Regions from separate parts of the Cytobacillus spartinae genome, predicted to be linked through region 3. Evidence: riboswitches for the same ligand, from Rfam matches in the RefSeq annotation. Region 3 holds a riboswitch; each other region holds the start of a gene.
What was found. Region 3 has a riboswitch for S-adenosylmethionine ahead of ACFYKX_RS17095 (methionine ABC transporter ATP-binding protein). Riboswitches for the same ligand answer to the same signal wherever they lie in the genome.

Region 1: another riboswitch for S-adenosylmethionine. It lies ahead of mtnK (S-methyl-5-thioribose kinase); the one in region 3 lies ahead of ACFYKX_RS17095 (methionine ABC transporter ATP-binding protein).
Region 2: another riboswitch for S-adenosylmethionine. It lies ahead of ACFYKX_RS03010 (Fur-regulated basic protein FbpA); the one in region 3 lies ahead of ACFYKX_RS17095 (methionine ABC transporter ATP-binding protein).
Region 4: another riboswitch for S-adenosylmethionine. It lies ahead of ACFYKX_RS01415 (LLM class flavin-dependent oxidoreductase); the one in region 3 lies ahead of ACFYKX_RS17095 (methionine ABC transporter ATP-binding protein).

The regions. Positions count from the first base shown of each region.
Region 1 covers NZ_JBIACK010000017.1:76,370-84,254, forward strand. Annotated here, with positions in the region: gene ACFYKX_RS23740 (pyridoxal phosphate-dependent aminotransferase) at 1-652, opposite strand, end outside; gene ACFYKX_RS23745 (carbon-nitrogen family hydrolase) at 772-1,560, shown strand; SAM riboswitch class I at 1,645-1,794, shown strand; gene mtnK (S-methyl-5-thioribose kinase) at 1,878-3,059, shown strand; gene ACFYKX_RS23755 (GNAT family N-acetyltransferase) at 3,139-3,288, opposite strand; gene ACFYKX_RS23760 (hypothetical protein) at 3,219-3,401, opposite strand; gene ACFYKX_RS23765 (DUF2087 domain-containing protein) at 3,404-3,988, opposite strand; gene ACFYKX_RS23770 (methylated-DNA--[protein]-cysteine S-methyltransferase) at 4,140-4,637, opposite strand; gene ACFYKX_RS23775 (PAS domain S-box protein) at 4,638-6,449, opposite strand; gene ACFYKX_RS23780 (methyl-accepting chemotaxis protein) at 6,858-7,885, opposite strand, start outside.
Region 2 covers NZ_JBIACK010000001.1:609,099-616,983, forward strand. Annotated here, with positions in the region: gene ACFYKX_RS02990 (haloalkane dehalogenase) at 1-576, opposite strand, end outside; gene ACFYKX_RS02995 (MATE family efflux transporter) at 656-1,993, opposite strand; gene ACFYKX_RS03000 (VanW family protein) at 2,191-3,060, shown strand; gene ACFYKX_RS03005 (alpha/beta hydrolase family protein) at 3,088-3,897, opposite strand; gene ACFYKX_RS03010 (Fur-regulated basic protein FbpA) at 3,912-4,076, opposite strand; SAM riboswitch class I at 4,170-4,276, opposite strand; gene thiT (energy-coupled thiamine transporter ThiT) at 4,771-5,370, opposite strand; TPP riboswitch at 5,438-5,541, opposite strand; gene ACFYKX_RS03020 (alpha/beta hydrolase) at 5,604-6,209, opposite strand; gene ACFYKX_RS03025 (alanyl-tRNA editing protein) at 6,500-7,702, opposite strand; gene ACFYKX_RS03030 (hypothetical protein) at 7,815-7,885, opposite strand, start outside.
Region 3 covers NZ_JBIACK010000009.1:70,269-78,153, reverse strand. Annotated here, with positions in the region: gene sufD (Fe-S cluster assembly protein SufD) at 1-286, opposite strand, end outside; gene sufC (Fe-S cluster assembly ATPase SufC) at 305-1,090, opposite strand; gene ACFYKX_RS17115 (hypothetical protein) at 2,508-2,744, opposite strand; gene ACFYKX_RS17110 (carboxymuconolactone decarboxylase family protein) at 2,929-3,300, opposite strand; gene ACFYKX_RS17105 (MetQ/NlpA family ABC transporter substrate-binding protein) at 3,504-4,337, opposite strand; gene ACFYKX_RS17100 (methionine ABC transporter permease) at 4,356-5,021, opposite strand; gene ACFYKX_RS17095 (methionine ABC transporter ATP-binding protein) at 5,014-6,039, opposite strand; SAM riboswitch class I at 6,233-6,344, opposite strand; gene ACFYKX_RS17090 (O-acetylhomoserine aminocarboxypropyltransferase/cysteine synthase family protein) at 6,471-7,787, opposite strand.
Region 4 covers NZ_JBIACK010000001.1:297,687-305,571, forward strand. Annotated here, with positions in the region: gene ACFYKX_RS01390 (DmpA family aminopeptidase) at 1-823, shown strand, start outside; gene ACFYKX_RS01395 (hypothetical protein) at 1,266-2,609, shown strand; gene ACFYKX_RS01400 (S66 family peptidase) at 2,664-3,692, opposite strand; gene ACFYKX_RS01405 (M42 family metallopeptidase) at 3,775-4,824, opposite strand; gene ACFYKX_RS01410 (hypothetical protein) at 4,958-5,146, opposite strand; SAM riboswitch class I at 5,341-5,446, shown strand; gene ACFYKX_RS01415 (LLM class flavin-dependent oxidoreductase) at 5,526-6,578, shown strand; gene ACFYKX_RS01420 (ATP-grasp domain-containing protein) at 6,595-7,554, shown strand; gene ACFYKX_RS01425 (hypothetical protein) at 7,664-7,885, shown strand, end outside.

The DNA of each region.
Region 1 (7,885 bases), on a different contig from region 3:
GTCCGTCAAAACCAATTGCACCATATGCAAAATCATGAACCACACAAATATCGTGCTGTTTAGCAAGTTTGACCGTTTTTTCAAAGAATTCATTGGTAGCCACTGCTCCAGTTGGATTGTTCGGGTAATTCAAAAACATTAGCTTACCCTTTTCCAATTCCTCAGAACTCAGTTCACTGTAGTCAGGTAAAAAGTCATTTTCTTCTTTTAACGGCATCGTAATCATTTCCGCTTTAGCAAGTGCCACACCTGACCAATAATCAGGATAGCCTGGATCAGGGACAAATACACTTTCTCCTGGATTTAACAAACATTGTGGGATTTCTACTAGACCCGCTTTTCCGCCAAAGAGAATGGCTACCTCTTTGTCAGGATCAATGGTAACTCCGTATTCACGTTGATAAAATTGAGCAGCACCCTCTTTTAATGAGCGAAACCCCTGAAAGGGAGAATATTTATGATTAATAGGATTCTCTGCAGCCGACTGAAGTCTCTGTATGATATGTTCAGGTGTCGGTTGATCTGGATTGCCTTGTCCTAAATTAATGACATCAAAGCCCTCTTGAATGGATTGATTAACCTTCATAACAAGGGAAGCGAAAAACTGTTTTGGAAGAGATTTTAATAAATCCGATTGAGGATAAACTTTCATTTTTCCACCTGCTTTAATATTTTCATTTTTTAAAAATTTTTGTTGAAAAACTAGTCACAAAGATATAACGTATTTGACAGATTGTAAAGCATTTATTTAATATTTTTACTTATGAGGTGATGACTGTGTCAATCAAAATATCATGTATACAAATGGATATTGCCTTTGGCTTGCTCGAGAAGAATTTTGAAAAAGCTAATCATTTAATGGAAAAAGCAATGGAACATCGTCCTAATATAATTGTTTTGCCTGAGTTATGGACAACTGGATATGATTTAACAAGACTAGATGAGCTTGCAGACGAATATGCTGAAAAGAGTCTAACATTCTTGAAAGAAAAAGCAAAGCAATTTCAAGTCCATTTAGTTGGTGGATCTGTAGCAAACAAGACAGACGAAGGAGTATTTAACACCCTGTTGGTAATCGATAAAAATGGGGAGCTCGTCCATCAGTATAGTAAGTTGCATCTTTTTAAATTGATGGATGAGCATCTATATCTTTCAGCTGGGAAAGAAAAAGGATTATTTACACTTGATAACCAGTTCTTTGCTGGGATGATTTGTTATGATATCCGTTTCCCAGAATGGATACGTTCGCATACAACAGAAGGAGCAGAGACACTATTTGTTGTGGCTGAATGGCCCCTAGCAAGGCTTTCTCATTGGCGTTCCCTATTAATTGCAAGAGCCATTGAAAACCAATGCTATGTGATTGCTTGCAACCGCTCAGGAGCAGATCCAAACAATGTGTTTGCTGGTCATTCGATGATCATTGATCCTTGGGGTGATGTTGTAGCAGAGGCTAGTGAAGCTGAAGAGATTTTGACAGGAGAAATTGACTTGGAAAAGGTGAAAGAAGTAAGAAGTATGATACCGATATTTGCCGACAGACGTCCGGAATTGTATTAGGTTAATTTATAAAAACGTATTGACAAGAATAATGATTTGTTGTTATGATTCTCATCAGTGAATATTTTCTGAAAATTAATTTTTCTCTTATCAAGAGCTGGCAGAGGGATTTGGCCCGATGAAGCCCAGCAACCGACCGTAATTCCATTGTGAGATGGGGCGATATTTGTTCGCCGGATTTTATCCGTAAGGCACGGTGCTAATTCCACCAGATTTATTCTGGGCAGATAAGAGGTGCGAAGTCTAAGCTTCAAGCCTCTTTCAAATGAGAAAGAGGCTTTTCTTATGGGGAAGCCTCCAATTAGGAGGAGTTTAAAATGACATTACAACAAAAACAACAGCAACAAACATATGAGCCTTTAACTGAAAGTACAGCAATCGAATTAGCTAAGAAACTAAACTTATTTTCTGATCAGGCAGTCTTACAAAGTACAGAGATTGGTGATGGTAATTTAAATCTCGTATTTAGAATTGTGGACCAAGAAAATAATCAAAGTGTGATTATTAAACAAGCCCTTCCTTATGCAAAGGTAGTAGGTGAAAGTTGGCCGTTAACATTAAAGCGGGCAACCATTGAGTCAGATGCACTAAAAATATTTAAGGATATTGCGCCTGATTTTGTACCAGAAGTTTACTTTGCTGACGAAGAACTGGCTATAACCGTTATGGAGGATCTATCTCACCTTATTATTGCTAGAACAGGTTTCATTCAAGGAAATGATTATCCACTGCTATCAGCACACCTTGGAAAATACTTAGCAAGAACATTGTTTTTGACTTCCGATTTTGGGTTAAAGCCTGCCAAGAAAAAAGAATTAGTAGGGCAATTTATTAATCCGGAGCTTTGTAAAATTACAGAGGACCTTATTTTTACAGATCCTTTCTTCGATGCACCTACAAATAATTTCGAACAGGAACTCTTAAAAGAAGTTAACCAAATATGGAACGACCAACAGCTTAAGTTTCAGGTTGCCCTTTTAAAGAAAAGCTTCTTAACGGATTCTGAAGCGCTATTACACGGTGACCTTCATACAGGAAGTATCTTTGTATCCGAAGAAGAGACGAAGGTAATTGATCCTGAGTTTGCTTATTTTGGCCCAATCGGCTTTGATCTAGGTCAAGTAATCGCGAACTTACTATTCCAAGCGATTGCTAATTCGGAAAAACGCGAAGTGATTTATAATCATATTGAAGTGTTTTGGACTACGTTTGTTAAAGATTATGAGGCTCTATGGAACAGCCAAAATGAAGAGCCACTAGCTACAACAGAAGGATATTTGTCTTTCCTTCTAGAGAAAGCATTAAAGGACGCTATCGGCTTTGCTGGATGTGAACTTATCCGCAGAACGATCGGTCTTGCACATGTAGCGGATTTAGATGGAATTCAAGATGACACAGAACGTATAGAAGCAAAAAGAACAACGTTATCAATTGGTCGTGAACTAATCGTGAATAGAAACCAATTTACATCGATTCAACAGCTATTAAGTAGCTTATAACAAATTACAGGTATCTTCTATATTGGAAGATGCCTTTCCTTTTTCAACCACATTTATATAAGCACTTCCCTTAGGGAGGTTAGTTCACATGCTCCAGGGAGTACACTCCATACTCCCGTGGTGTATGAAAGCCTAGTTTTTCTGCCAGTTTAATAGATCCTACATTTTTAATGTCACAGTCCCAACGGGGTAGGATGAACCAGTTATGTTGTTTCGCGAATTCACATATACGTCCCCGTCTATAAAGTGATCAAGTACTGAATAGGCAAATGTAGGGGTGAAAGGAAGTTCCTCTAAAAAACTTTGTATAAAGGAATAATCACTTAAAGCTAACTTTTCCACTTTTAACCCTCGCTCTTTGCCCAAAATTCTTCAGGGTTTAATTCGTAGATCCCATTTTCTCTATACATATATTGATTAATGATAAACTCCCTTCGGATGGTTGCATAGTCCTCATGGAATTGCTTTATATATTCGTTTAACTCTTTCTCCTCGTACTTTTTCCCCATCTTTAATCCACGGATGATGTATTCAAATACAATTAATTTCTTCTTCCTTTGTGCAGGGATATTTTTTAACTTACCTTCTTTAAAAAAGTTATCAATTACCTTTTGTCGTTCAACAATCGATTTCTCCATATTATCTTTCTCCCCTTCTTTTTTCTCAATAAGTTCCATAAGGACACTAGCTTGTTGCCTAATAACCGAGGTATTTAAATGAAAATATAGTGTGTTCTTATCTCGTCTATCGTAAACGACGTTAATATCTCTTAGCTTATTTAAGTGATGGGTAATGGTTGGCGGTGTTAATCCTAGTTTTCCAGCAATTGCTTGACCATGAAGTGGCCCTTTTGCTAATAGAGCAATGATTCGAATCCTTGTTGGATCCCCTAAGGTTTTGTGAAAAGAAACTAAACGATTTAGTTGCATAACCGACTCCTCAATTCGATATTTATCTAATTAGATTTATATCAAATTAATTAATGTGTGTCAATGATGGCTTAGGTTTCTGCTTACTATTTAGAAATTAGGCACAAAAATACCACCTTCATGATAAAAGGTGGTTAAATATCTACCTTGGTTATAGGGTTACTCCCTCTATTTCTAATAGCTTTTCTTTAATATCAATTTTGTTACCTGCATACCCGGTAAGTGATTGATTTTTCCCGATAACACGGTGACACGGAATCACGATCGGGAGTTTATTGGCTTTATTGGCTAAACCTACTGCCCTTACTGCTTTTATGTTGTTAATGGAATGGGCAACATCTTGGTAGCTTCTCGTTTGTCCGTAGGGAATTGCTCTCAATACATTCCAAACAGACATTTGAAAATCCGTGCCATCATATTCGATTGGTACGTCAAACTCCAATCTTTTTCCTAAGAAGTACTCCTCTAGCTGCTGTATCACCCTTTTTAGTATTGGGTGCTGGGATTGAGGATTCTCACCCTTTAAAGTAGCTTCTTTTTTTAAGAAGTCTTCTTCATTCAGATAAATAGCAACTAACTTTTCATTTTGACTGACAATATGTAATTCACCTATTGGGGAATCAAATTTCGTATATTCTCTTTTATCCACTCACTTGTTCCCCTTTTTTAAAGGTAAGTAAATATTAAATGTCGTACCAACACCTAATTCACTTTCTACTTGGATATTCCCCTCATGCTCTTCAACAATCTTATATGTGACCATTAAGCCTAAGCCTGTGCCTCTTTCCTTTGTAGTGTAAAAAGGCTCCCCTAACCTCTTAAGCTTTTCATCAGGAATACCACTACCTTCATCCCTGATCGAGATATGAACTTTATGGTCATCCGTTTCTTTCATGATAATCGTGATAATTCCCCCTGTGGGCATAACCTCGATTGCGTTTTTTATAATATTGATAAAAACTTTCTTCAACTGATTTGGTTCGCAATAAATAGAAGGGATTTCATTTCCAAGAACCATGTTAAATTGAACATTATGCAATACGGCTTGAGCACTAAGTAGATCCACTGTTTCTTGCATAATTTTAGCCACATCTTTTTCCACAAACATGACGGCCTGAGGCTTCGCTAAGATTAAGAATTCATTAATAATGGAGTCAATTCGATTCAGTTCTGTTGTAATAACGGAAAAGTACATCGAATGCTCCTCTTTAAATGAGTCTTCTAGTAATTGAATAAACCCCTTTAAAGCAGTCATTGGATTACGAATTTCATGAGCGATTCCCGCTGCTAACTGACCAATGACATTTAATGTATCAGATTTTCGAAGCTGTTCCTCCATATTAAGCTTATCTGTTATATCCTTAAATACAGTAAGGCTGATATTTAATAGAACATTATGCTTACTGGAAAACTCGAAATATTTTACATTACCTGATTCTAACCTCAGCGGTAATATGCCCTTTATCTGACCGTTTTCTAACAGAACTTTCCTCTTTGCATAAATTTCATCCTCAACTACATTTGAGTATTTTAAAAAGTTAAAGAATGATTTGCCTACTATATCATTTTTTGAAAGCTCAAGCATTCTCAAGCCGGATTCATTTATATCTATGATTTCCGATTTATCGTTCCATAGTAGAATCCCTTCAAGAGCTCCTTCAAAGATATTTCTAAACTTTCGTTCACTATGACGAAGCTCTTCTTCCATTCTATATCTTTCTGTAACATTTCGCAGAATGATTATATTGTTTCCATCCACTGCATTTAATTTTGACGTAAATTCTAGAATCTTATTTTGGCCATTAGGCATTAAAAATAATAACTGATCTCGTACAGATCCAGTACTCTTTAGGGTGTTCACTATTTTATAATACTTCTCGTCTTTTAAGGGAACAAACTCATCGAGTTTTCTTGTTTTCAGTTCATCTAGATGACATTCAAATATTTTACATGCAGAGTCATTTGCATCTATCACTTGGCCATCATTGTCCCAAAAAACAATTGCATCAAGCGCTTCTACGAATAAGTCTTTATATAGTTCTGAGTTTTTCTTGACCTTCTGCTCTAGTACATTTTTCTCGGTTACATTTCTTAATATGGTTATGTATAAGTTACTATCTATTAATTTATTTGCTATAAGATCAAAATACAGGGTATTATCACCGTTTAGCAAAGGAAGGTTCCCTTTAGCCTCATTTTTCCGGCTTAAAATTTCCATGATTTTCTTAACCTTATATTGTCTGTCCTTAGGTATATGAGACTCTAAGTTAGACTGAATTAAGTCATAGCGGTCTATACCAAGCACTTCACAAATAGAGTCATTCACATCTATAATGATTCCGTTCTGGTCAAATATTATGATCCCGTCAGAAATAGAAGAAAAGATATTACTTAATTTATATTCTCTATTTATTTCATCTTTACAGTTCTTCTTATGATCACTGTCAATAGTAGGCTTCACATTAAACCCCCTTTTGGGATATTACATATGGCTGTTTCCGCATAGATTCTAGCTATACGTATATCGTCTCCAAAACGGATTCTATGCTGTTTCGTGGCATCTTTCCTCCCAAAATAAAGAAAACAGCACCATAATTCGTTCAAAAGCAATTTTAAAGTATTTAGATAGCACCAAAGTTTACGAAAAGAGCCTTACATATAAACAAATTCTACATTATTTGGCAAATCCCTTTCAATATGAGTATAATACCAGTACTTTTTATCTAGTAAATTAAACATATGGAATTTTCTAATAGATTTACCTTGTTTAAGAGGAAATTGAATTTTAAAAAAGTGGACTAGAGATACTCCTTTTAATCTAGAATAAAATCTAGTTAACAGGATATAATCTCTGCCCACTATTAATACTTTACAATTTAAACTTTGAAATCATAGAATTCATTTGCTCTGCAAGCTCGGATAACGAGTGAGCACTATTTGAAATTTCTTCCATCGAATTATTCGTTTGAAGAACGGACGCACTTGCTTGTTCAATACCTGCTGCAGATTCTTCCGATACAGACGCGATATTCTCAATACTGTTATTCATTTGAGCGGATCCTTCAGAAACCTCTTGAAGACTAGTCGAAATATCATTTACACTCTTCGTCATTAAATTAACAGCACTGTAAATCTTTTGGAACGTTTCTCCAGTGACTCTGATTTGATCCGTACCTTCCTCAACTTGCTCATACCCATTTTGTAAAGAAGAAACGACTTCGTTTGATTCTATTTGGATACCTTTTACAATATTCGTAATGTCAGACACTGAGTGAGAGACCTGTTCTGCCAGTTTTCTAACTTCGTCCGCAACTACTGCAAAGCCTCTACCATGTTCGCCCGCACGTGCAGCTTCGATTGCTGCATTTAATGCTAGTAAGTTCGTTTGAGCCGCAATATCCTGAATAACCTGAACAAGGGTAGAAATTTCTTTCGTACGGTCGTCTAGGCCCTTAACTTTTTGTACGGAACCTTTCATAATATCATTAATTCTTACCATTTGGTTTTGTGATTGTTTCATTAAAGTGTCGCCTTGTTTCGTTAAATCTAGTACTTCATCTGAAGCCTCTTTAATGACCAAACCACTCTCGTTTGCCGAATCTACCTTTTGTAGATAATCTTCCATCATCATCGCTAATGTTGAAGAAGAATTAGCCTGCTCCTCTGCACCTCCAGATAGCTCCTGCATCGTTGAAGCAACCTGTTGACTAGCAGCTTTTACTTCATTTGCTGATTGATTTAGGAAATCACTTCTATTTGATACATCATTAGAAACAGCTAAAATTTCTTGAATCATCGCTTGAAGCTTTTCTTTCATAGAATTTGTAGCTTTACTCAATTCAGCAATTTCATCTTTTCCATTGTAGGATACTAATTCTACATTCAAATTCCCTGCGG
Region 2 (7,885 bases), on a different contig from region 3:
AGCTTCATACCCTGCAATTTCTTCAGGAGAGATAGCATCTTTATCAGCTAAGCTTCTTGTAATAATTTTTCCAATCGGTAAATCTGGCGTACGTTCCACATATTTTCTCCAAACTTGGAATCCTTCTGAAGCCGGAATATCTCCAGTAGGAAGTCCTGTATTCATAATGACTAGCCTAGCTGATCTATCCTCTAATTCTGTTGCAGTAATAAGACCAATGATTCCTCCCCAGTCTTGTACGACATAGGTTATATTCTTTAAGTCCAACTTTTCTATAAACTCTTTTAGAGCACTTACATGCATGTCTATACTGTAATCATCCATACTTGTGAATTTATCTGATTTCCCAAATCCGATAAAATCAGGGGCGATTACTCGATGATTTTTTGAAAGTGTTGGAATCATTTTTCGATAAAGGTAAGACCAAGTTGGTTCTCCATGAAGACAAAGGACCACTTCCCCCTCACCTTCATCTAAATAATGCATCCTTAAACCGTTAATAGAAATGTAATTCGATTGAAACGGATAATCCTTTAGATTCATGAAATGTTCATCTGGAGTTCGAATAATATCCAAGCCTTATTCCCCCTTATCCTGTTATCTCTTTAATAACATTCGGGGAACAGGCAATATATTCCTGCAGATTAAATAGATTCTACTCTTTTGAAAATAACTTCTGTTGATTCCATTTTCCATAACGGTAGTAAAGAAAGGCAATAATGGAGCTAATGACAAAACTAACTCCCATCCCAAGGGCAATTCCTTTTTCGCCAAGAAGGTCAGAAAGAAGATACGTTAAAGGATATCTAAGTACCCAGAATGAAATGATATTCAAAATCAAGACTTGAAACATAGCTCCTGATGCTCGAACAACTCCATTTAAAATAAAATTAAGCCCTAAAAAAGGATAGAAGAATGCGATTAAAACTAAATATTCGGTACCAAATGAAAGTGCCCCCTCATCTTCTATAAATAATCCAATCCAAATATGTGAAGAAAAGAAAATTAGCACTCCAATCATCATCATGGCAACGAAATTGTAAACAACACCGTAGAGAGCTATTTTATGTACTCGTCCCCACTGATTAGCACCAATGTTCTGACCGGCCATACTATTCACAGCAGTTCCTAATGCCATTGCGGGTAACATGATAAGGCTGTCAATCCTTTGAGCTGCCCCAAAACCAGCAACCACATCTTCCCCGAAGGAATTCACTACGCTCATAATGGCCATTACACCCGCTGAAATCACCATCATTTGTAACCCAGAAGGTATCCCTAGTTTTAAAATCAACAGTACCTCCTCTTTATTAGGCAGTGATGGGATTGTAAAAGGAACTAGCTTTTTTCTAAGGACTATAATTAAGCCGTAAAGGAAAGCAATTCCCTGTGATAGGATGGTTGCATAGGCCGCTCCATTTATCCCTAATTGAAAAACGGAAATGAAGATTGGGTCCAAAATCGTGTTTAGAATTACTGCTAACAAGACAAAGTAAAGTGGGGTTTTACTATCACCCACAGATCGCAGTACTGTTGCAATAAAATTGTATCCAAGGAGAAATAGAATTCCGATAAAATTAATTTGTAAATAAGTAGTGGCATCTGAAATCATATTTTCAGGGGTATTTAGAAATCGTAAAAAATTTTCAGATCCAACATAACCGAGAAATCCTAGAACAATCGATAAACTTGTTAATATGACAACAAAGGCATTTAAATAGCGTTTTAAACCATCCTCATCCTCTTTCCCTTTTTGTTGGGACAATATGGTTAAGGTTGCATTGTTTATTCCAATAATAAAGGAAAGAACGGTGAAAATAACTGTTCCTGAAACCGCGATGGCTCCTAATGCATTGGCTCCCAATAAGTTTCCAATCCAAAGGCTATCAATGAACTGATAAGATACCTGGAGTAGGTTCGTCATCATAATTGGGGTTGAAAAAAGGAGCATACTCTTAAAAATATCTCCTTTTGTAAAATCATATTGCTTCATCTAGTAACACCTTTTTCAAAATGGTTTGTTCTTTTATTATTTCGAACTTTTCTTTAGAATGCGAACAATCTGCTTCCTCGGAAAATTGAACCAATTGTTATCATCCGATTGAACCCTAAAATACTACATATACTATATTAGGGAGGTGAACTTGATTGATTCGTTTATTTTTTTCAGTCATTTTGTTTATTGTTGTTATGCAGACAGGTATACACCAAGGCTCAGCAAAAGAGAACGAACTGTTATTTCCAACCTTTACAAAAGAGGATTATTCACTCCCATTACCAGGTAGCCCCCTATTAGATTTAGAAAAAGTTGACCAACTAGCTAAGGAACTATCAGAGAAAATATATGTTTCTCCAAAGAATGCAAAGTTAAATGATGTTGGACAAATGGTACCTGAGGAATTAGGAGTTAAGCTTAATGAGAAAGAATTTAAATCCCAATTCGTAGAATACTTTTACCAAAACAGTCAGAGCAATATGAAAATTCCAACCCTATCCGTTTATCCAAAGGTAGATAGTGAACTACTCTCACATATTAAAAACAAACAAATTGGTTACTATGTTACATATTTCAATAGTCATAATAAGACTCGCTCTCATAATATTCGACTATCAGCAGAAGCTATAAACAATCACGTCGTTTTTCCAGGTGAAAAATTCTCTTTTAATGAAGTAGTAGGTAGACGAACAGAGGCAAAAGGATATTTAAAAGCACCTGTTATTGTTAGAGGTGAGCTATCTGAGGGAATTGGTGGAGGAATCTGTCAAGTTTCCTCCACTTTATTTAATGCTGTAGACCGAGCTGGGATGGACATTATCGAAAGGTACTCCCATAGTAAGAGCGTCCCATACGTTCCACCAGGCCGCGATGCAACTGTGAGTTGGTATGGACCCGACTTTTCTTTTAAAAATATGACCAATCAACCGATTTTAATTAGATCGAAGGCAGTTGGCGGGACGATATTCGTTATGATCTATTCATCAGATCTTATTAATAATGAACCGAGGAATGTTCAAAGCATGTCAATCGACCTTCCAAAGGAAATTCACTTGAGCGATTAGTCACAAGAATCATAATTAGGGATTTTCTTATACAAACTGTTCAATCATGATTTTGTCGTTAATCCACTTTTTTGTTGTGTCCATTAGTTGCTTGAAGTGAGCTGAAGAAGAATAAGTATGATTCGCACCATGAATGATTTGTTTTGTACACGAACCATCTTTGGCTCTAAGTAAAAATTCTTTTTCATACGAATGGCAATAGTGAACGGGGATATCCTTATCATCAGTGCCATGAATAATGAGGACATCTCCCTTGAACTTTTTTGCTTCTTCTAGTGGGTGGAACTTTCTTAGTGAATTGAAATATTTTTCTGAAAAGCTATAGCCTAGATAATCAATAGAGGTAGATTTTTCTAAGTTTCTAAGATTATTCATACCAACGATTTTCGCTATATCTTCATATGGGTTTGCCACCGCTGACCAGAGTATGAGCTGCTTTACCCGAATATCTCTAACCGCAGTTAACAGAGCAGTTGCTCCTCCTAAGCTATGTCCAAGAAGAGTGACCTTATTTGAATCAACTTTATCTATTCCAGAACAAAACTCTATCACGTCTATCGTTTGCTCGATTAATTCGTCTAGACCAGAATTTCCGTAGTTGCCTTCACTCTCTCCGCAGCCACTGTAATCAAATCGAACGACTATACAACTTTCTGCCGTCAGTTGATTAGCGGACTTAACAAATAAACGATCCACGCCTATTCTACTGCTCGTAAAACCGTGGCAAATAATGATTAGAGGATATGATACATTACTTTTATTTAGATAAGAATCCGGAAAATGGATACTACCAATTAAGTGTTGGTTTCTCCACGGTATCTTAATTTGTGTACACATTGGATCGCTCCCCTTTACGATTCGTTGTTTTGAATATGACCTTTTCCCTTAATAACTTTTTCATATTCTTCCTCAAGAACGGATAACGGAAGCTCAAATAGTTGCTTATTACCTTTTTTATAGATTCCAAAATAAAGAAGTTCATCGATAAGTTGTTCCTTTTTCAATGTATCTTCCATTTAACACCCTCCTACTGTTGGACATAAAAAAACCTCCTCTTATCGTCAATTCCAGACAATAAGAAGAGGTTGGTCTCGTATAGGAAGCCGCTCATCTTATCTTTCAAGCTCTCTAAAGCTTGTTGGAATTGGCACAGTTCTCAAACGAGTCCGCTGCCGAGGTTTCATAGGGCCACTCCCTCCACCTCTCTGGATAAGAAAATTAATCTTATTAAGTTTATAGGAATTAATATAAAACAATATAGTCTTTATGTCAATTGGATTTTGACTAATGATGACGAAATTAAGAATATTTGTGTAAAATTAATAAGAGATATGACCCTGGTTCAAAATTGAGCGAAGAGTATTTCCTTGGTTTACTTTCTTAGGTTGTATCGACTTCGGACACTAAACTGGGGGTTCCTCCTCTTGCTATGCGAAGTTGAACTGACTTCGGACTCTACACGAGCTTTTTCTTATTGTACTGTTCGAAGTTGAACTGACATCGGACTCAACGCTAGCTTTTTCTTGTTGTGCTGTCCGAACTTAAAACTAACCTCAGTACGTCCACGGTGATATCACTTAGCATCTGAAGTTCCCCTACCTTCTGACTTTCTAAGAATGTTAGATTCAAGTTTTTATAGGAGACCCACCAGCTTGATCAAATATACTCTATTGAAAAACCGACACATATACAAGGTGTCGGCTCTCTTAACTATGAAGCATTTTTTTGATTGATGCTGATGTAAGTTGGTTTTCTTTGAAGAAGACGTGGTGCACTCGAAATCAGAAGTACTACGACGATTGAGCATAGGATGGCAGCTCCTAGCATCGTTCCTCCATTTACAACTAGCGAGTATAATACAGGTGACATTCCCTCTGGTGCATACTCTCCCCAGAAAATGAATCCGGCCACGAAATGCCAAAAATAACGCGCTAAACTACCGACAAATGTGGCAACGACAATCCAAACCATCGCGGTTTTCTTATCGCCTTTTTGTAAATAAGAATGAATAATTTTATAGAATAGACCGGCAAACCCAACAAAGGCAAATGCAATAAAGTATTCAATGGCAAATTGAATAGGTGTTAAGAAATAGATATCTCCTACCGCGACCTGTAATAACCCCCAAAGAAAACCAGACAATAACGCTACTTTATACCCCCAGCGAAACGCTAAGATAAAAATAGGTACCATCGCGATCGAGATTGAAATCGCTGGTGAGAGTTTAATAGAAGGTAGCAAATCAAGAATCAGTGCGAATGCAGCAAAAAAAGCCGCTTCAATCATTGCTAGTAAGCCTATTTTTTTCATAAAAAAATTCTCCCCTTTTCCTAGTGAACGGAACCCCAAGGGAGAATATGAAAGCAGAATGACAGAAGCATCTACAAATCCACATCCCTGCGCTAGCATTAACTAACAGGTTCAAAGGGTCAGAATAGACAAACTATTCACTCTCAGCATATAGCTCCCCTTGTGGTTACGTTTTATTTAGTTATGTCACATCAAAGTATAACCTATATTTCCCTACTTTGGTAGGAAAAACTTTAAAAAACTTTTTTATACCATTCAGCAGCTTCCTCTACTTCTGTTCGGGTTAACTGATGACCATTATATTCCCAGTGAATGCTTGTGTTTGCACCAGCATTTTCTAAAAACGTCTTTAAATCCTTCGATTCCTGTGGGGTACAAAGTGGATCATTTTCACCGGCTGTAATGAATACATGAACCCCATTTAAGGTTGGCAACTCAATCCCTCTTCTTGGGACCATAGGGTGATGTAGGATCGCTCCTTTTAACGCATCCTGATAGTGAAATAATAAGCTTCCTGCTATATTCGCCCCATTGGAATAACCGACTGCAACAATATGATTGCGATCAAATCCGTATTTTTCAGATGCTTCATTTAAAAATTCATATAATTCCTTCGTACGAAAAACAAGATCTTCTTCATCAAAGACACCTTCTGCAAGTCTACGGAAAAATCGAGGCATTCCGTGTTCTAAGATATTTCCTCTTACACTTAGAATAGAAGCAGTTGGGTCAATCATTCCCCCAATGGGTAGTAAATCTTGCTCGTTTCCTCCAGTCCCATGAAGCAATAGCAGAGTCGGTTTAGTTTCATCGGTACCTTTTTGGAATATATGTTGCATTCAAATCCCCCTCTTCAACTCGAAGTTATTCTCACAAATGCAGATATCTTGAATTCAAAATAAATTTTAGTCCAGTCTATATGACATGTCAAATCATAGGGATGCAAATTTCTTAATCAATCGTTTGATTAAATTACATTCTCCATTGAAGAACTGTTTTTTTACATATAAATCTTCCGGGACATGGTTAATATATCTATGATTGTGTCCTTCATCTCTGGAAAATGAAGGACAGCTTTACTTCCAATCCAAAAATTTAAGAAAACACATTTATCTCGCCTATCATTATGCTAGCCTTTTAATTTTTCCAATGTTAATGATAAAAATTCTTCGGCTGAGAGATTTGTTTCTCCTCCACCTTGTGCTTGGGATTCACTGCCTCCTCCCTTTCCATCAATAACTTGTAAGAGCTCTGCAGCAAGTTGTTTCATGTTTAGGTTAGATGCGGTACCCCGACTGAAAACAAATTGAATTTTGTTCATCGTCTTAGATACTAAAAAGACATTTGCACTTTTCGCTCTACTGATGACCATACGGGCCATTTTCTGAAGCTGCTGAAGAGAATAGTCATTAAGTACATCTTTAATAATAAGTTGTTCATTAAACATCATTGGTTGTTCAATCAATACTTGGACTTTATGACTCATTATATTGTCTTGAGCTTCTTCCAAAGATTTTTCCAATTCTTTTTTGGTTTCTAACACTCTGCTTAATGCATTTTCCATCTCTGATTCAGGAGCGTTTAAAAGTTGGCTCAATTTCGTTAATACTAAATTTTTCTGATGTAGCTGGTGTATGACTCTATTTCCGCAAACAAAAGACACACGGATCTTTTTTCGTTGTCTCTCCCAATTTAAGATCTTTATTGCCTGAACCTCACCTGTGCTATTTGGGTGGGTTCCACCACACCCGTTATAATCAAATTCTGGAATGATGACAAGTCGAATATTTTCATCAACGGTCGGTTTCTTTCTTAGTGGATATTGCGTGACCTCTTCCTTTGAGATCCATCTTGTTTCAATCGGTCGATTCTCCAAGATGATTTGATTCGCTAAACTCTCTACCTGAACTAGAATTTCTTCCTTTATGTCATCAACGTCAAGATCTATCGTTAAATAGTCTTTACCAAGGTGAAAGCTTACGGTTTCAAATCCATATAGCTCAACAAATGCTGCAGATAAAATATGTTGTCCTGCATGTTGCTGCATATGATCAAACCGTCGCTGCCAGTTTATTTCTCCCGTAATTTCGTTTGTATCTTCCGGAATTGGATTTGCCGTGTAATGTCTTACTTCACCGTCAACCTCTTCTACGTTTATCACATCGTGTTGATTAATTTTTCCTATGTCGTGTGGTTGACCACCGCCAGTAGGATAAAAGGCCGTCTCAGATAAAACAACAAAGTGATCTCCAGTAGGATCTTGGCCTTGTTTTACTACCTTTGCTGAAAATGTTTTTATGTATGGATCAAAATAATATAATCGATCTTTCATTTAAAAATATCCCCTTTTTAAACATATGTAATAGTAATAAAATAAGTTTTTAGAGCTTATTGGTCAAGTAAGACGAACAAAAATGGACCACAACAGAATTAGGCTGAAGTGGTCAACTTTGTTGATTATTTTCACTATAGATCAAATTTTTAAAGAGAGTTGAAATATACAGCATTAAACAAT
Region 3 (7,885 bases):
GTTGAATATATAAATTTTGATCACTTGAATCGGCGTTAATAAGAGATCTAACTTCTTCAGGAAGATCATTTAACGTTCCATAATCATCACTTTTTACAATATGTTTATCAAATTGAGTGAAATTCCACTTATCAATTTTTGTTTTATCTGGTTTTGGAAGCGGCAATGTCTCAACATTTGCAAGCGCTTCTAAACGGAGCTCTGTTAACCAAGCTGGCTCGCCCATTTCTTTCGAAAAAGAGCTAACATACTCCTTATCAAATGGTAATTTTGTTTCAGTAGTCATACTTGATCCTCCTAACGCTTACGCTTCTTGGCCAACTGTTTCGTCTTCAATACCTAGTTCTTTCTTGATCCAATCGTAGCCTTCTGCTTCTAATCTTTGTGCAAGCTCTGGTCCACCTGATTTTACAATGCGGCCTTGCATCATAACGTGAACATGGTCAGGAGTAATGTAGTTTAAAAGACGTTGATAGTGAGTGATAATTAAGCATCCAAAGTCTTCTCCACGCATTTCGTTGATTCCTTTAGAAACTACTTTTAACGCATCAATATCAAGTCCAGAGTCGATTTCATCCAGAATAGCAATTTTCGGCTCAATCATCATTAACTGAAGGATTTCGTTACGTTTTTTCTCTCCACCAGAGAAACCTTCATTTAAATAGCGTTGTGCCATATCTTGATCCATTTCTAAGAAGTCCATTTTTTCATCCATTTTACGGATAAATTTCATTAATGAAATTTCATTTCCTTCTTCTAAACGGCTGTTAATAGCTGAACGTAAGAAGTCTGCGTTTGTAACCCCACTAATTTCACTTGGGTACTGCATAGCTAAGAATAGACCAGCACGAGCACGCTCATCTACTTCCATCTCAAGTACATCTTCACCGTCTAAATAGACGCTTCCGCTTGTCACTTCGTATTTAGGGTGACCCATAATAGCTGAAGATAAGGTTGATTTACCGGTACCATTAGGTCCCATGATTGCGTGGATTTCTCCACCTTTAATCTCAAGGTTAACACCTTTTAATATTTCTTTATCTTCAATTTTTACATGAAGATCTTTAATTGATAATGTAGATCCTGCCATAATTATACCTCCATAATTAAAAGAAAGTTTGTATCTTGTTGGCAAATAGCCAAAAACAATTCTCACTTTATTCTCATTACAATCTTATAACAAATGAAAAATGATAGCAACTCTTATACAGTGATAACCTATCTTTATGTATTTTTAATTACTCTAATGAAACCGCATGAATTCTAAGTATTTTGAATTCATTGAGCAAAAATGGTTTAAAGTGGCTAAAACATGTCCTATATATTTTTTCCTTCATTTTTCTTTATATGTATTCATATGTAATTGAGAATGACCATACCATTTTCCCATTGTTTGAAGAAAAGTGCAAGCGACTCGCCCAGCCTTGACAAGCAAATGTTCTTCGGCGGGAAAAGTCCGCTTTTTGACTTTTTTTGTAAAAGGTTATTTGACCTTGAGGGGCTAGTCGCTGGAACTAGACAAAGAAAAGTGCAAGGTGCATGCTTAGTACTCATATTACCACCATTCAATATTTTAAATTGAATCTTGCCCTTGAGGAGTGTTCTAACTCACACTTGCAAAAAAATGCGATGATAGTAAGAACCTTTTTTGTGAATTCTAACTTTAAGAAATACGGTAACTTAGGATATCAAGTTGGGTTTGTTAGTAGTTGGCACCCAGACTATAGAAGCGTGTCATTTCTATTTCTCTTCGGAAGTCATACCAACTTCTGACTATGGATGAATGTATATTTACAATCCTGTCAGAAGTCAGGCATTCTTCTGACTATAGGGGCCTGGATTTTATACTATCCTGTCAGAAGTTAGAGCAACTTCTGACAATGGAAGCCCTGGATTTTTACTTCCTGTCAGAAGTTAGAGCATCTTCTGACTATGGAAGCTCTGGACCTTTACTTCCTGTCAGAAGTTAGAGCATCTTCTGACTCTAGAGACCTGGATTTCTTCTCTCCTGTCAGAAGTCACACCATCTTCTGAATCTAGATGCCTGGATCTTTACTCTCCTGTCAGAAGTCACACCATCTTCTGACTCTAGATACCTGGATTTTCACTCTCCTGTCAGAAGGCATACCATCTTCTGACTATAGAGACCTGGATTTTCACTCTCCTGTCAGAAGTCATACCATCTCCTGACTCTAGTTGCCTGGATTTCTTCTCTCCTGTCAGAAATCACACCATCTTCTGACTCTAGTTGCCTGGATTTCTACTCTCCTGTCAGAAGTCACACCTTCTTCTGACTATAGATGCCTAGATTTCTACTCCCCTGTCAGAAGTCACACCATCTTCTGACTCTAGATGCCTGGATTTCTACTCTCCTGTCAGAAGTCAGGTCTTCTTCTGACTCCAGAAGCCTTAATTTTATTTTCCTGTCAGAGGCCAGTCCTCCTTCAAAAGAACACTCTATACATAAAAGAAACCAGTGCCATCTGACACCGGTTCTACTTTTGCTATTATGAATGAACTCTTCGATCAAGATCTGCAATCATTCGTTGACTTTTTATATAGTTTCTTTGGCGTTTTTCTTCAATTTTCATTCTTACCTCATGTTTAAGACTATACAAGGCATAACCAACCCCATGAGCACTGTGCATTGCTTTTTCCATTTCACTCGTATAATTCAGTTGCAATTGACTGATAACGAATCCTTCCTTTCGGTTATAATCGCTTTTAGCGACTTTTTTTAACACATCCCTATGTTAACATCTACAAAAAAAGTGCTCAAAGTCGAAAAAGGAGAGGAATAGACTATTTACTTGAGTGAAGCGCCGTACGGTAAGTTCAAGTCTTTTTTTCTTACTATTCAGCCAATTTGCTCTTAATACGTAGGAAGTACTCTTTTTTCGTGACAAAAAACCATAAAAAAATTTATCTTTATTGCTTAAGTTGATTAAGATCTTGAACGGCTTCTTGGACCAACGTAACTGCCTGGCTCATAGCAGCTCCTCCACCAAATGCTGCGGTAACACCTACAGCCTCGAGAATTTCTTCTTCAGATGCACCTTGGTCTAGGCATCCTTTTACATGATAAATAATACAGTACTCATCTTGAGCAAAAATGCTAATACCTAAGGCAATCAGGTGTTTTTCTTTTTGGGATAGAGAGCCTTCCTTAAAGCATGCCTCTGTAAAAGCATTATAATGGCGAGCAATTTCAGGCATTCTTTGTGTAAACGTCCCTAATCCTGCTTTATATTCATGAAGTGCCTCTTCTGTTGAATTCCTTGGTTCAAATTGATGTTCCATAGTGATCATCTCCAGTCTAAGTAATGTATTTACTTTCCCCTAAGAAATTACTCATATATGTATAACAGCTCATTGGTAATCTATAGGGTTTCAAAATCACCATATTGGGTGAAGTATCAACGTTAGTATGTTAATTTATAGAAAAAACTATTCTCATCAAAAACATGAAAAAGGGCGCTGAATATCAGCGCCCTACACATTTATTACTGTACAGAAAGAACTGCACCTTGGTATTTTTCTTGGATGAAGTTTTGAATTTCTTCAGATTTTAAAACCTCAACTAGAGTTTTAATCTCTTCACGATTTTCGTCTTCACTGCGAACAACGATTAGGTTAGCTGGAACAACATCATTGCCTTCAAAAGCAATTCCATCTTCCTTAATATTAATTCCACCCTCTAAAGCATAGTTCGTGTTGATCGCTACAGCATCGCCTTCGCCACTTTCAAAAGAAGATGCTAATAATCTTGCCTCAATTAGAGTTGAGAAATCTAAGTTCTTAGGATTTTCAACAATATCCTCAACTCTTGCATTAGCACCAACGCCTTCTTTAAGCTTAATCACACCTGCTTTTTCGAAGATAGGTAAAATACGACCGTGGTCACTAAAAGAATCACTCATGATAATTTTTGCACCATCTGGAAGATCAGCAAGACTGTCAAAATCTTTAGAGTAGATACCAATTGGCTCTTGGTGAATTTCACCTACACTTACAAAATCAAAATCTTTATTCTCCTCCATTTGTAGAGCAAGGTAGCCAGGAGTTTGGAAGTAGTTTGCATCAATTTCTTTATCTCTTAAAGCGATATTTGGTAAAACATAATCTGTAAATACTTCTACCTCTAAATCAATCCCTTTATCTTTAAGCAATGTTGCTGCTTCTTCAAGAACTTCAGCATGCGGGACAGCAGATGCGCCTACAACTAGTTTGACATTTCCTTCTTCACCGTTTGCTGAATCATCGTTAGCAGCACCGCCACAAGCAGATAGTACCAATGTAAGTAGTGCAATTATAAATACTGTTAGCTTCTTTTTCATTTGTGAAAATTCCTCCTGTTATCGTTTGTCTGTTTTTTTTGTAAAATAATCTCCAACAAGTTGGATGATAAAAACTAAGATTAAAATGGATACTGTTGCAACTAAAGTTACGAATGAATTATTGCGTTGGAAGCCCTCAAGGTAAGCAAAGTGACCTAATCCCCCTGCACCAATTACTCCAGCCATCGCGGTAAAACTAACCAGTGAAATAGCGGTAACGGTAATTCCTGATATTAACGCAGGCAATGACTCAGGAATTAAAACTTTAAAAATAATTTGACTGTGCTTTGCGCCCATAGATTGAGAAGCTTCAATGACACCTTTATCAATCTCTCTTAAAGCAATTTCAACCATACGAGCGTAAAATGGAGCTGCTCCGATAATTAAAGCAGGTAATGCAGCATTTGCTCCAAGCATCGATCCTACTAGATACTTTGTAAAAGGAATTAGTAAAACAATTAAAATGATGAATGGAATTGACCTAAATATATTCACAATCGCTGCGATGACGATGTTAATCGGTTTGTTTTCCCAAATGTTACCTTTATCAGTTAGAAAGAGTAATAATCCTAGCAGTAAGCCTAAAATAAAGGTGGCAATTACAGAAATTGATGTCATATAAATGGTTTCTTGTGTAGCTACGATTAATTTTTCCCATTTAATTCTTTCCATGAAATCAACCATTTGTCATCACCTCCACTCCAACTTGCTGGGAATGGATAAAATCAATTGCTTTTGAAACTTCGCTCTCTTCTCCGTCTAAGTGAATAAATAAAGTTCCATATGACCCATCTTGCGTTTGAGATATTTTCCCTTGCAAGATATTAACCGTCACATCGTAATGACGTATTAAGTTAGTAATGAGAGGCTGTTCTGCTGCTTCTCCTACAAACCCAAGTTGTACGACCTTACCATGCGGATATTGTTCTAATAGATGCCCCACTGTTTCTTTCGTTTCTTCTGGCTCTGTTACTTGCTGTACAAAGCGTTTTGTTATTTCTTGCTGAGGGTTCTTAAATACTTCTAGGACAGGCCCTAATTCAACAATCCTTGCATTTTCCATTACGGCTACTCTGTGACAAATTTTTCTGATGACATGCATTTCATGTGTGATAAGGACAATCGTTAATCCTAATTGTTTGTTAATATCAACAAGTAACTCCAATATAGAGTCAGTAGTCTGTGGATCTAATGCTGAGGTTGCTTCATCACAAAGTAACACCTTTGGGTTATTGGCAATCGCTCTTGCAATCCCTACCCTTTGCTTTTGACCACCACTTAATTGGGATGGATAGGCATCCTCACGTCCCTCTAGTCCTACGAGTTTAATAAGCTCATCGACTCTTTTTAATCTTTGAGTTTTATTAACCCCAGCAATCTCCAATGGGAAGGCGATATTTTCTCTAACGGTTCTAGACCAAAGTAAATTAAAGTGCTGAAAAATCATGCTAATTTCTTGTCTAGCTTTTCTTAGTTCACTGCCTCTAATTTTAGAAACCATCCGATTGGCAACTGTTACTGAACCTTCAGTAGGAATTTCTAGTCCGTTCAACATTCTAATTAGTGTACTTTTACCAGCTCCACTATAGCCAATTACTCCGAAGATCTCTCCTTCGGTTATTTCTAAATTCACTTCATCAACAGCAGTTACTTTCCCCTTTTTGGAAGGATAAATCTTCTTAACATCTTTAATTGAAATCATCTATTGTCACCCCTTTTACCCGATTTTTCGGATAAAACTACTCAGATATATAAACAAGACTTATTTATTAGCTTTAACTCCCTTAGGCATGTTATTCCCTTTTTTTATACTAAGAGTAACCATTTGGGTGTTTGTAAAAATAATAAAAGCCTTTCTGCAAATAAGCAGAAAGGCACAATATTTATCGTCCTTTCTCTCATCTGCCAAAGCATATGCTTTGTGTGAATTGGCACCATTTCAATCAACGTATGATTGACGGTTGCCGGGCTTCATAGGGCACTTCCCTCCACCTCTCTTGATAAGAGCAAAAAAGTCTTTATTAAGTTAATAGGTTAATTGAATAAGTAGTTTTATTCACGAGTGCTATCGTATCACGGATAAAATAGGGTGTCAACGATAATTATTAGAAAAATTTAAATAGAAAAAACTGGTTAAACGTTTGTGGTTAATGACACAGAACCGGTAGCGGCCTCAATGGCTTGCTCAAGATCTTCAATTAAATCTTCTACGTTTTCAATACCGACGGATAGACGAATTAAGTCTTCAGGCACTCCAGCCTTCTTTAGACCCTCACTGTCTAATTGCTGATGAGTTGTACTTGCCGGATGGATGATTAAACTTTTTGCATCCCCGACATTTGCAACATGAGCCCATAGCTTTAAGTTGTTAATTAAAGCTGCCCCTGCTTCTCTTCCACCTGCAATCCCAAATACAACAACAGCTCCTGCACCCTTAGGGAAATATTTTTCCGCAAGCTCTTTGTCTGGGTGTTTTTCATGTCCAGGGTATAAAATCCAGTTCACAGCAGGATGTCCTTCTAAATATTCGATAACTTTTTTAGTATTCGCTATATGTTCTTTCATTCTTACATGCAATGTCTCTAGCCCCAATGTAAATTGGAACGCATTTTGTGGACTTAAGGAAGGACCTAGGTCTCTCAATAACTGAACTCGCGCTTTAATGATGTATGCAACAGGCCCAAGGGCTTCACTATATACTAAATTGTTATAACTTGGATCTGGCGTAGTAAAGCCAGGGAATTTAGGTGAATTCCAATCGAATTTCCCACCGTCTACAATCACCCCACCAAGTGTCGTACCATTTCCTAGCAACCATTTTGTAGCTGAATGGATGACAATATCTGCCCCGTGCTCAATTGGTCGACAAAGATAAGGTGTTGCAAATGTATTGTCAATAATCAGAGGCACTCCTGCCTCGTGCGCTATTTCTGCTACTTTTTCTATATCTAGTACACGTAAACTAGGGTTTCCAATCGTCTCAGCAAAAACTGCTTTTGTTTTTTCCGTGATTGCTTCCTTAAAGTTTTCCGGGTCGGTTGAATCGACAAATTTAACCTTAATTCCGTACTTTGGAAGGGTGATTGCGAAAAGGTTATAGGTACCTCCATATAGATTAGATGCTGTAACAATCTCATCACCTGCCTCTGCTATGTTTAAAATAGCCAGTGTGATAGCAGCCATTCCACTTGATACTGCAAGTGCACCAACCCCACCTTCTAGAAGGGCAACCCTTTCTTCAAATACAGTTACTGTAGGATTATGAATTCGAGTGTATATGTAACCAGGTTCTTTTAGTCCAAAAAGGTTCGCAGCATGTTCGGTACTTTGAAATTGATAGGCATTATTTTGATAGATTGGGACTGCTCTCGCACCTGTTGTAGGGTCAGGACTTAGTCCACCATGCACACCTAATGTTTCTAAACGATAACTTTTCTTTTGTTCACTCATTTTCTCGTCTCTCCTTTTCAATTTATAAATGGTTTTACTATTCTAAAAAGAAGAGTTGAAAAAACCCCTCTTCATAAGAAGAGGGGTGTATACTCATC
Region 4 (7,885 bases), on a different contig from region 3:
AACTACAGGGTTGGTTCAGATTAATGAACTTGGTGTGATTGAATCTCCTATCATGTTAACGAACACTTTTGGTGTACCAGCAGTAACTCAAGGGACACTAGAGCACATGCTTGAACAAAACCCAGAAATCGGTGACACGACAGGAACCATTAATGTTGTAGTAGGGGAATGTAATGACAGTCACTTGAACTCGATACGGAAGTTTCCAGTAAGGCCAGAACATGCTCTTGAGGCCATTCACAACGCATCGACTGATGTTGCATCAGAAGGGGCAGTTGGTGCAGGAAAGGGAATGGTCTGTTTCGGATATAAGGGTGGAATTGGCTCATCCTCCCGCGTTGTCATTCATAAAAAAAGTAAAAAAGAGTACAAGGTTGGCTGCTTAGTTCTTAGCAATTTTGGGAAGAAAGAGGAATTCCAATTTGCGAAATATTGTGTATCAGGCCAAAATGAAGACGGGTTGAATGAGACTTCTGATGGCTCTATCATGATTGTTCTAGCAACGGACGCGCCGTTAAGTGATCGTCAGTTACTTAGAGTGGCAAAAAGGTGCGGGATTGGTCTAGGAAGAACAGGAAGTCACTACAGCCATGGTAGCGGGGATATTGTCATCGCGTTTTCAACCTCTCACCGCATTACTCATGTTCATGATGAAGAGTTTGAAAACCGACAATTCCTAAGAGAAGACCATCCGATCATGAATGAGCTTTTTACAGCTGCTGCAGAGGCAACTGAGGAGGCTATCCTTAATTCTCTATCTCAAGCAGTGACAACTAAGGGTCGTGGGGGAAATGTTGTATATCAGTATCCATTTGAATCATGAGGTTTTGAGGCTTGCTCTTTCGGAGGGCGGGTCTTTTTTTTTGTTTATTGTATTAGTGTAAAAAATAACGGAAATTTGAGAGATTGTGTACTAATAAGGGCTCTTAATACCTGAAATCCCTTATATTAGGAAAAATAGGTACTAAATGACCTCTTTAAAGCTCGAAATGTGAAAAAATCACTAAAAGTTGTAACTAAAAGAGGTTTTTAGTGCATAAAAAGGATCAATTTTTTTAATAAAGGGTTTAACAGAGTTAAGCCTTTAGTTTGTATTAATAGTAGAAGATTGATAGGAAAGTTGGCATAGTCTTAGTCGAATCTAAAGGGTATTAAGTTTTAGGTTTTGTCTAAATTTGTTGTTTATATTTATTACTTTTTACTTTTGTTTAAACATTCAGAATATTAGATGATTTAAATGTACAAGAATCGAAAGGGGAGATTGGATGATAAGAAAAACGTTTATGGCTATTACGCTTGGTGCTGCTTTAGTCATTTCTTCTACGAGTGTTGGGGCTAAATCAACAGAAAAGGCACCGAGTAAAAACTCACAGATAGCTTATTATGTTGATGAGTCTACACTTCCATTTGACGCACTAGACGGCTATAAAACTGATAGGTATTGGGGCGTACATAATGGTGCCGGATACCGGATTGAAGTACCTAAGGATTGGAATGGCGAGCTCGTTTTGTATGCACATGGATATCGAGGCACTGGTCTAGAATTAACAGTTAGTAACCCTTCCATTCGTGAACACTTGCTTGAAAAAGGTTATGCATGGGCAGCATCAAGTTATAGTACAAATGGATATGATGTGGCACAAGCTGTCAAAGACACCCACGCCTTAGGATCTTACTTTAATGGTAAAGTTAAAAAGCCTAAAAAGACTTATGTAATGGGACATTCCATGGGTGGGCACATAACCGCTGTTTTATCGGAACAATATGTAAGCGCTTACGATGGTGCTTTACCAATGTGCGGGGTGACAGGGGATACGGAGTTATTCGATTTCTTTACTGATTATGGGTTGGTAGCACAGGCATTAAGTGGTGTAAAGAAAGAGAATCAAAAGATACTTAATGATGAAGAGTATAAATTAAAAATACTACCTCAAGTTTATTCTTCACTTGGAATTGGTCAAAAATTAACAGTAGCAGGTGAAAATTTTAAAACGGTTATAATGAACTTAACTGGTGGAGAAAGACCGTTATTTGATGTTGCTTTTAATTCATATAAAGACTTCTTGTTTCAACAAATGCCAGTTGACCCAACCTACTTAGTAGCATCTGGTAATGTTATAGACAATACTGACTCCGTATACCAATTAGATAATGATTTGAACTTATCTCCTGATGAGAGACTTTTAAACAATGCTGTACTGAGAATTACTTCTGACCCTAATACAAAACAAAAAGGCTTAACCGGTGTACCTAAGGTAGAAGGAAAGCATAAAATTCCGATGATTTCTCTTCATAACGTAGGCGATTTATTTGTACCTTTCCATATGCAACAAATCCATGCAAAAAGAGCACAAGAAAATAGTAATGAAGATTTATTGGTAACTAGAGCAATTAGGGCTGTTGGGCATTGCGATTTTACGCCAGAAGAAGAGGTTCAGGCCTTTGAAGATCTTGTGCAGTGGGTAGAAAAAGGTGTTAAGCCAGAAGGGGACGATATTTTAAATCCTTCTGCAGTAGCAGATCCTTCATTTGGGAAAAAATTCACAAAGCCTTTAAGAAATTTTGACCTGTTGAACAACCAAGAGAAGTCTGAAGATTCTTCCTCTTAATTATTTGAAAAAGCTTAGTAGAGTCGTCATCCACGACCCTACTAAGCTCTCTTTCTATTTAAACACAGTTTCAATAACCCCTTTTCCACCCTCATACTTTACCGTTCCATAAGCTCCATTAACAATAATGTTCTGAGGTGGAAGGTGGCCAATGTCTGTGTCATAAATAACGGGGATATTTAAATCGCCGAATGCATCTCTTAGTGCATCCTCGTATGTGTAAGTGTTTTCGGTTTCCTTTGTTACCGGCCTTCCAATTAGAATTCCATTTACATTTTCAAACCACCCGTTTTGTCTTAGCTGCCAAAGCGCACGATAGAGTTGTGTAACGGATAGTTCTACATTTTCAAAGTAGAAAATTAATCCTTCATCATTAGCATTCTCCAGATTAAAAGATTCTAAATCTCCAAATTTAGTTCCTGTTAAATTCATAATGCAGTCAATGCAACCCCCGATAAAACGGCCTGAGAAAGTTGCGGCTTCCTCTTTTAATGCCTTCCATTCTGTTGGCGTATCTACATAAAATCCTGTAACAGGGTTAGCAAATGCTTGCTCCCAAGAGGATTGATATTGTTCACTTGATGTTTGAATGATTGTAGAACCTACTTCTGAACCAAGTACCTCGCTCCACTTATTTGTAAGGGGATCAAGGTCTTTTGCCGCAATATCTAGAAGTGCTGGCCCATGAGCAGAAGCATGACCAGTTAGAACCGTGTATGAAAAGAGAAGGGTACTAATGTCTGAGTATCCGAGAATCCATTTTGAAGGGAGTGATTGAAGTCTTTCCCAATCTAGATAAGGTAGAATTTCCATTAAGAACTCTCCACCCCAAATAGGAATGATTGCTTTTACATTTGGATCCTCAAAAAAATCCATTAGTTCATTCCTTCTTTTTTCAGGAGAGCAACTTCTACTATTTTCTTGTGTCCAGACTGTATCACCAATAATGATGTTAAACCCTTTTTCCTCAAGTTGCTTCTTTGCTTTATGTACTAGAAAATGACCGCCTTCTTCAACTCCATTGGAAGGGGCTGAGACAGCAATAGTATCACCAGGTTTTAATGCAGCAGGATATTTGATCATACCTTCCACCTCTTCTTTTTCCTATATTATACAATTATTCAAGTGTTAAAAAAATCCCCCTCAAAAAGAGGAGGATAAAAATTTATAGAACCATATCTGACATTACATAGTGATACAAAAGCTTACCAGTATTATCAATTGAAGACTGGTGCGTACGCTCGAATGCGTGAGAGGAATCAATACCCGGTCCAATTAAGCCGTGAACAATATCGTGTCCCGAGCGAATGGCTGCTGATGCATCTGATCCGTAGTATGGATAAATATCTAGCTTATAAACGATGCAGTTTTCTTCAGCTAGATTCACTAATCTTTTCCTTAACTCATAATGATAAGGTCCACTTGCATCTTTCACACAAATGGAAACAGTATACTCATCAGTCGACTGGCCATCACCCATAGCGCCCATATCAACAGCTAAATATTCAACTGTTTCTGGTGTTATGTTTGAGTTTCCACCATAGCCAATCTCTTCGTTATTAGAAATTAAAAAGTGTGTTGTGTAAGGAAGCACAACATTATTTGTTTTAATCTCTTTGATTAATTGAAGGAGTATAGCGACACTTGCCTTATCGTCTAGGTGACGCGATTTAATAAAACCACTTGGTGTAATTTCGACTCTTGGATCAAACGACACGAAATCGCCCACTTCAATTCCAAGATTACGAACATCCTCAGCGTTTTTCACTACCTCATCAATTCTGACTTCCATGTTGTCTTGGTTTCTTTCTGCTTTGCCAGCATCTTTATATACGTGAACAGAAGTCTGGTGCATCAAAATTGTCCCTGTGTAAATCTTTCCAGAACTTGTTTCGATTTGACAATATTCACCTTCAATGGAGTTGTATTTAAATCCACCAATTAAATCTAACTTCAGTCGTCCATTCGACTTAATCTCTTTAACCATTGCACCAAGTGTATCAACATGTGCAGTTAACATGCGGTGTTTGTCTGTATTTTTTCCCGGTAAGGTTGCAATTAGACCACCTTTTCGATTGCGTCTAGTCTCAACACCATACTCAGATAAAAAGTTCTCAACATATGTAATCACTTCGTTTGTATTACCAGACGGGCTAGGAATAGATACTAGCTCTTTTAACAAGGAAAATGTGTCATTCGTATTTGGAAAATTCATTTTTTATTATCCTCCTAATATGTATTCATAATTACTATTATACGCTTCATTCTTGATAAATCTAATAGTTTCATAAATAGAACCATCGTAAAAAGAGTATCCAGGAATCCCCGAATACTCAAAGTTACTTTAACTATCCCTTTTTAAAAAGGACCTTCCCACCGTAATAAAGTAAAGCGAAGGAAAAAACTATAATAGCAATGACTCCTATAACATCAAAGAGCAAGGCAACTGCACCTGTAATCACTGCATTGGTTGGAATATAAATCAATGCAAATCCAGCAAGAATACATGCTAGGAATATAAGCGCTTTATGATACATTCGACTAACACCTCCCTCTAATATAATGTATGAGAAAATTAAGTTTTCGAAAGGACAAATACCCATCTTGTTAGTTAAAATTTTTGTGTATGTAGAATGTTTAGAATGAATAGGTTAGTAACATAGAAATAAATATTTGACTTAAACCTGAGTTATATAGTAGGATTACTAAGAATTAATTATTTGAATATTAACTCTTATCAAGAGAGGCGGAGGGACTGGCCCTACGATGCCCGGCAACCACTGATTTTCAGAAAGGTGCTAATTCCAGCAGAGCTATTACGTTCTGACAGATAAGGTGAAGCGAAAACTTCTTCTTATCGAAGAGGTTTTTTTGTGTTTATGAAACTGTTTTAGAATACACAAGGGGGAAATACACATGAAATACGGTTTTTGGTTACCGATTTTTGGGGGATGGCTTAGAAATGTTGATAACGAAAACATGCCACCTACATTTGATTATGCGAAGAACGTAATTCAATCTGCTGAAAATTGGGGGTTTGACACAACTCTCATTGCTGAGCTTTACTTAAATGATATTAAAGGGCCTAAGCAAGATTCATTAGAAGCGTGGTCGACAGCAGCAGCTCTAGCAGCTGTTACGGAAAAAATTGAAATTATGACGGCTGTTCGTCCAGGATTCCATAACCCTGCTGTTACCGCAAAAATGGCAGCCAATATTGATCATATTAGTAACGGTCGCTTCACTTTAAATGTTGTCTCTGCTTGGTGGGAAGAAGAAGCAAAGCAATATGGTGGAATTTTTACAGAGCATGACGAGCGATATAATCGTACAGAAGAATTTATCGACGTGCTAAAAGGACTTTGGACAGAAGATACTTTCTCATATGAAGGAAAATATTATTCTATTAAAAACGCCCATTTATCTCCAAAACCTGTACAACGTCCTAATCCGATTCTATACGCGGGAGGAGAGAGTCCTCGAGGCAAGAAGGCAATTGCAAAACAATGTGATGCGTATGTGATGCATGGTGGGACAGTCGAGGAAGTTGCTGTTAAAATTGATGATATGAAAAAACAAAGGGAGCTAGCAGGAAATAAACCTTTCCGTTCATTTGGTATGGCAGCATACGTGATTTGTAGAGACACGGAAGAGGAAGCACAAGAAGAGCTTGCTAGAATAACGGATGTAAAAGAGACGAGTGCTTACGCAGGATACAAAGATTTTGTTGGGAAATCTCAGTTAGAACAGCAAGTTAAGTTATATGATTATTCTGTTTCTAATCGAGGGTTACGTCCAAACTTAATAGGGACACCAGACCAGATTGCCGAACAAATCATTGCATATGAAGAAGCGGGAGTCGATTTACTATTACTTCAATTTTCACCTCAGTTGGAGGAAATGGAACTCTTTTCAAAAAAAGTAATGCCACTAGTTACGCAAAAACAAAAAAATAAACAATTACAGTAGGAAATGAGGGAATACGTTGAATAAAATATATGTCTTACATGAAAATAGTGAATGGACCATTCATTTAACAAATAGATTAGAAGAGTTAGGTCTTCCATATGAAGAGTGGCATTTGGATCAAGGAGTTGTCGATTTATCATCAGAGCCACCTCAGGGTGTTTTTTATAGCCGAATGAGCGCTTCATCACATACGAGAAATCATCGCTACGCACCAGAGTTAACCGAATCTGTTTTGGCTTGGTTAGAGAGAAATAATCGAAAGGTTTTCAACGGTAGTCGTGCATTACGACTTGAAGTCAGTAAGGTTAATCAATATATGGCTTTAAACGCAGTTGGAATAAGAACACCAAAAACCATTGCTGCAGTAGGGAGAGGGCAAATCTTAGAAGCGGCTGTAAAGCTGGAGGCAGGATCCTTTATTACGAAGCACAATAGAGCTGGAAAGGGCCTAGGAGTTCAATTATTTCATTCTATTGATAGCTTAAGAGAATACGTGGACGGACCAACATTTGAAGAACCGGTGGATGGAATTACGCTTGTACAAGAATATATTCAATCACCTGAGCCATTCATAACAAGATGTGAGTTTGTTGGTGGTAAGTTCGTCTATGCTGTTCAAGTGGATACATCTGAAGGGTTTGAACTTTGCCCCGCAGATGCCTGCCAAATTGGAGATTTATTTTGCCCAGTAGGAGAGGAAGCTCCACAAGAAAAACCTAAGTTTCAAGTAGTGGATCTACATGATCCGATCATTGAATTATATGAAAAGTTCCTTCAGGAGAATAAGATTGCAGTTGCAGGGATTGAATTTATTCGAAATGCTGATGGAGAAATCTATACGTATGATGTAAATACCAATACAAATTATAACTCAGATGCAGAGAGGGTATCGGGGAAATTCGGAATGCTTGAGGTAGCAAAATTTCTTGGGTCTGAGCTAAAGAAACTTGAAAAAGGGACACTAATTAATAGCTAATTTAAAGAACAACACGTCCTAATGCGTGTTGTTTTTGATGCTATGTAAAAGGATTATCTGTTTAAGAGAGCGAATAACCTTTATGAAGGTTTTAAAGGAGGTTCTTTTTTTGAATACAAAATTAATTATCGTTGAAGGGTTACCAGGGTTCGGAAAATCGACCACTGCTAACTTTATTCGAGATCTTTTAGAGGAAAAAGGGATTAAAAATCAACTATTTTTAGAAGGTAATTTGGATCATCCTGCTGATTATGATGGTGTCTCTTGCCATACAGAGGCTGAATTACAACACCTATTATCCAACCATTTAGAGGTTAAGGATATTTTACAA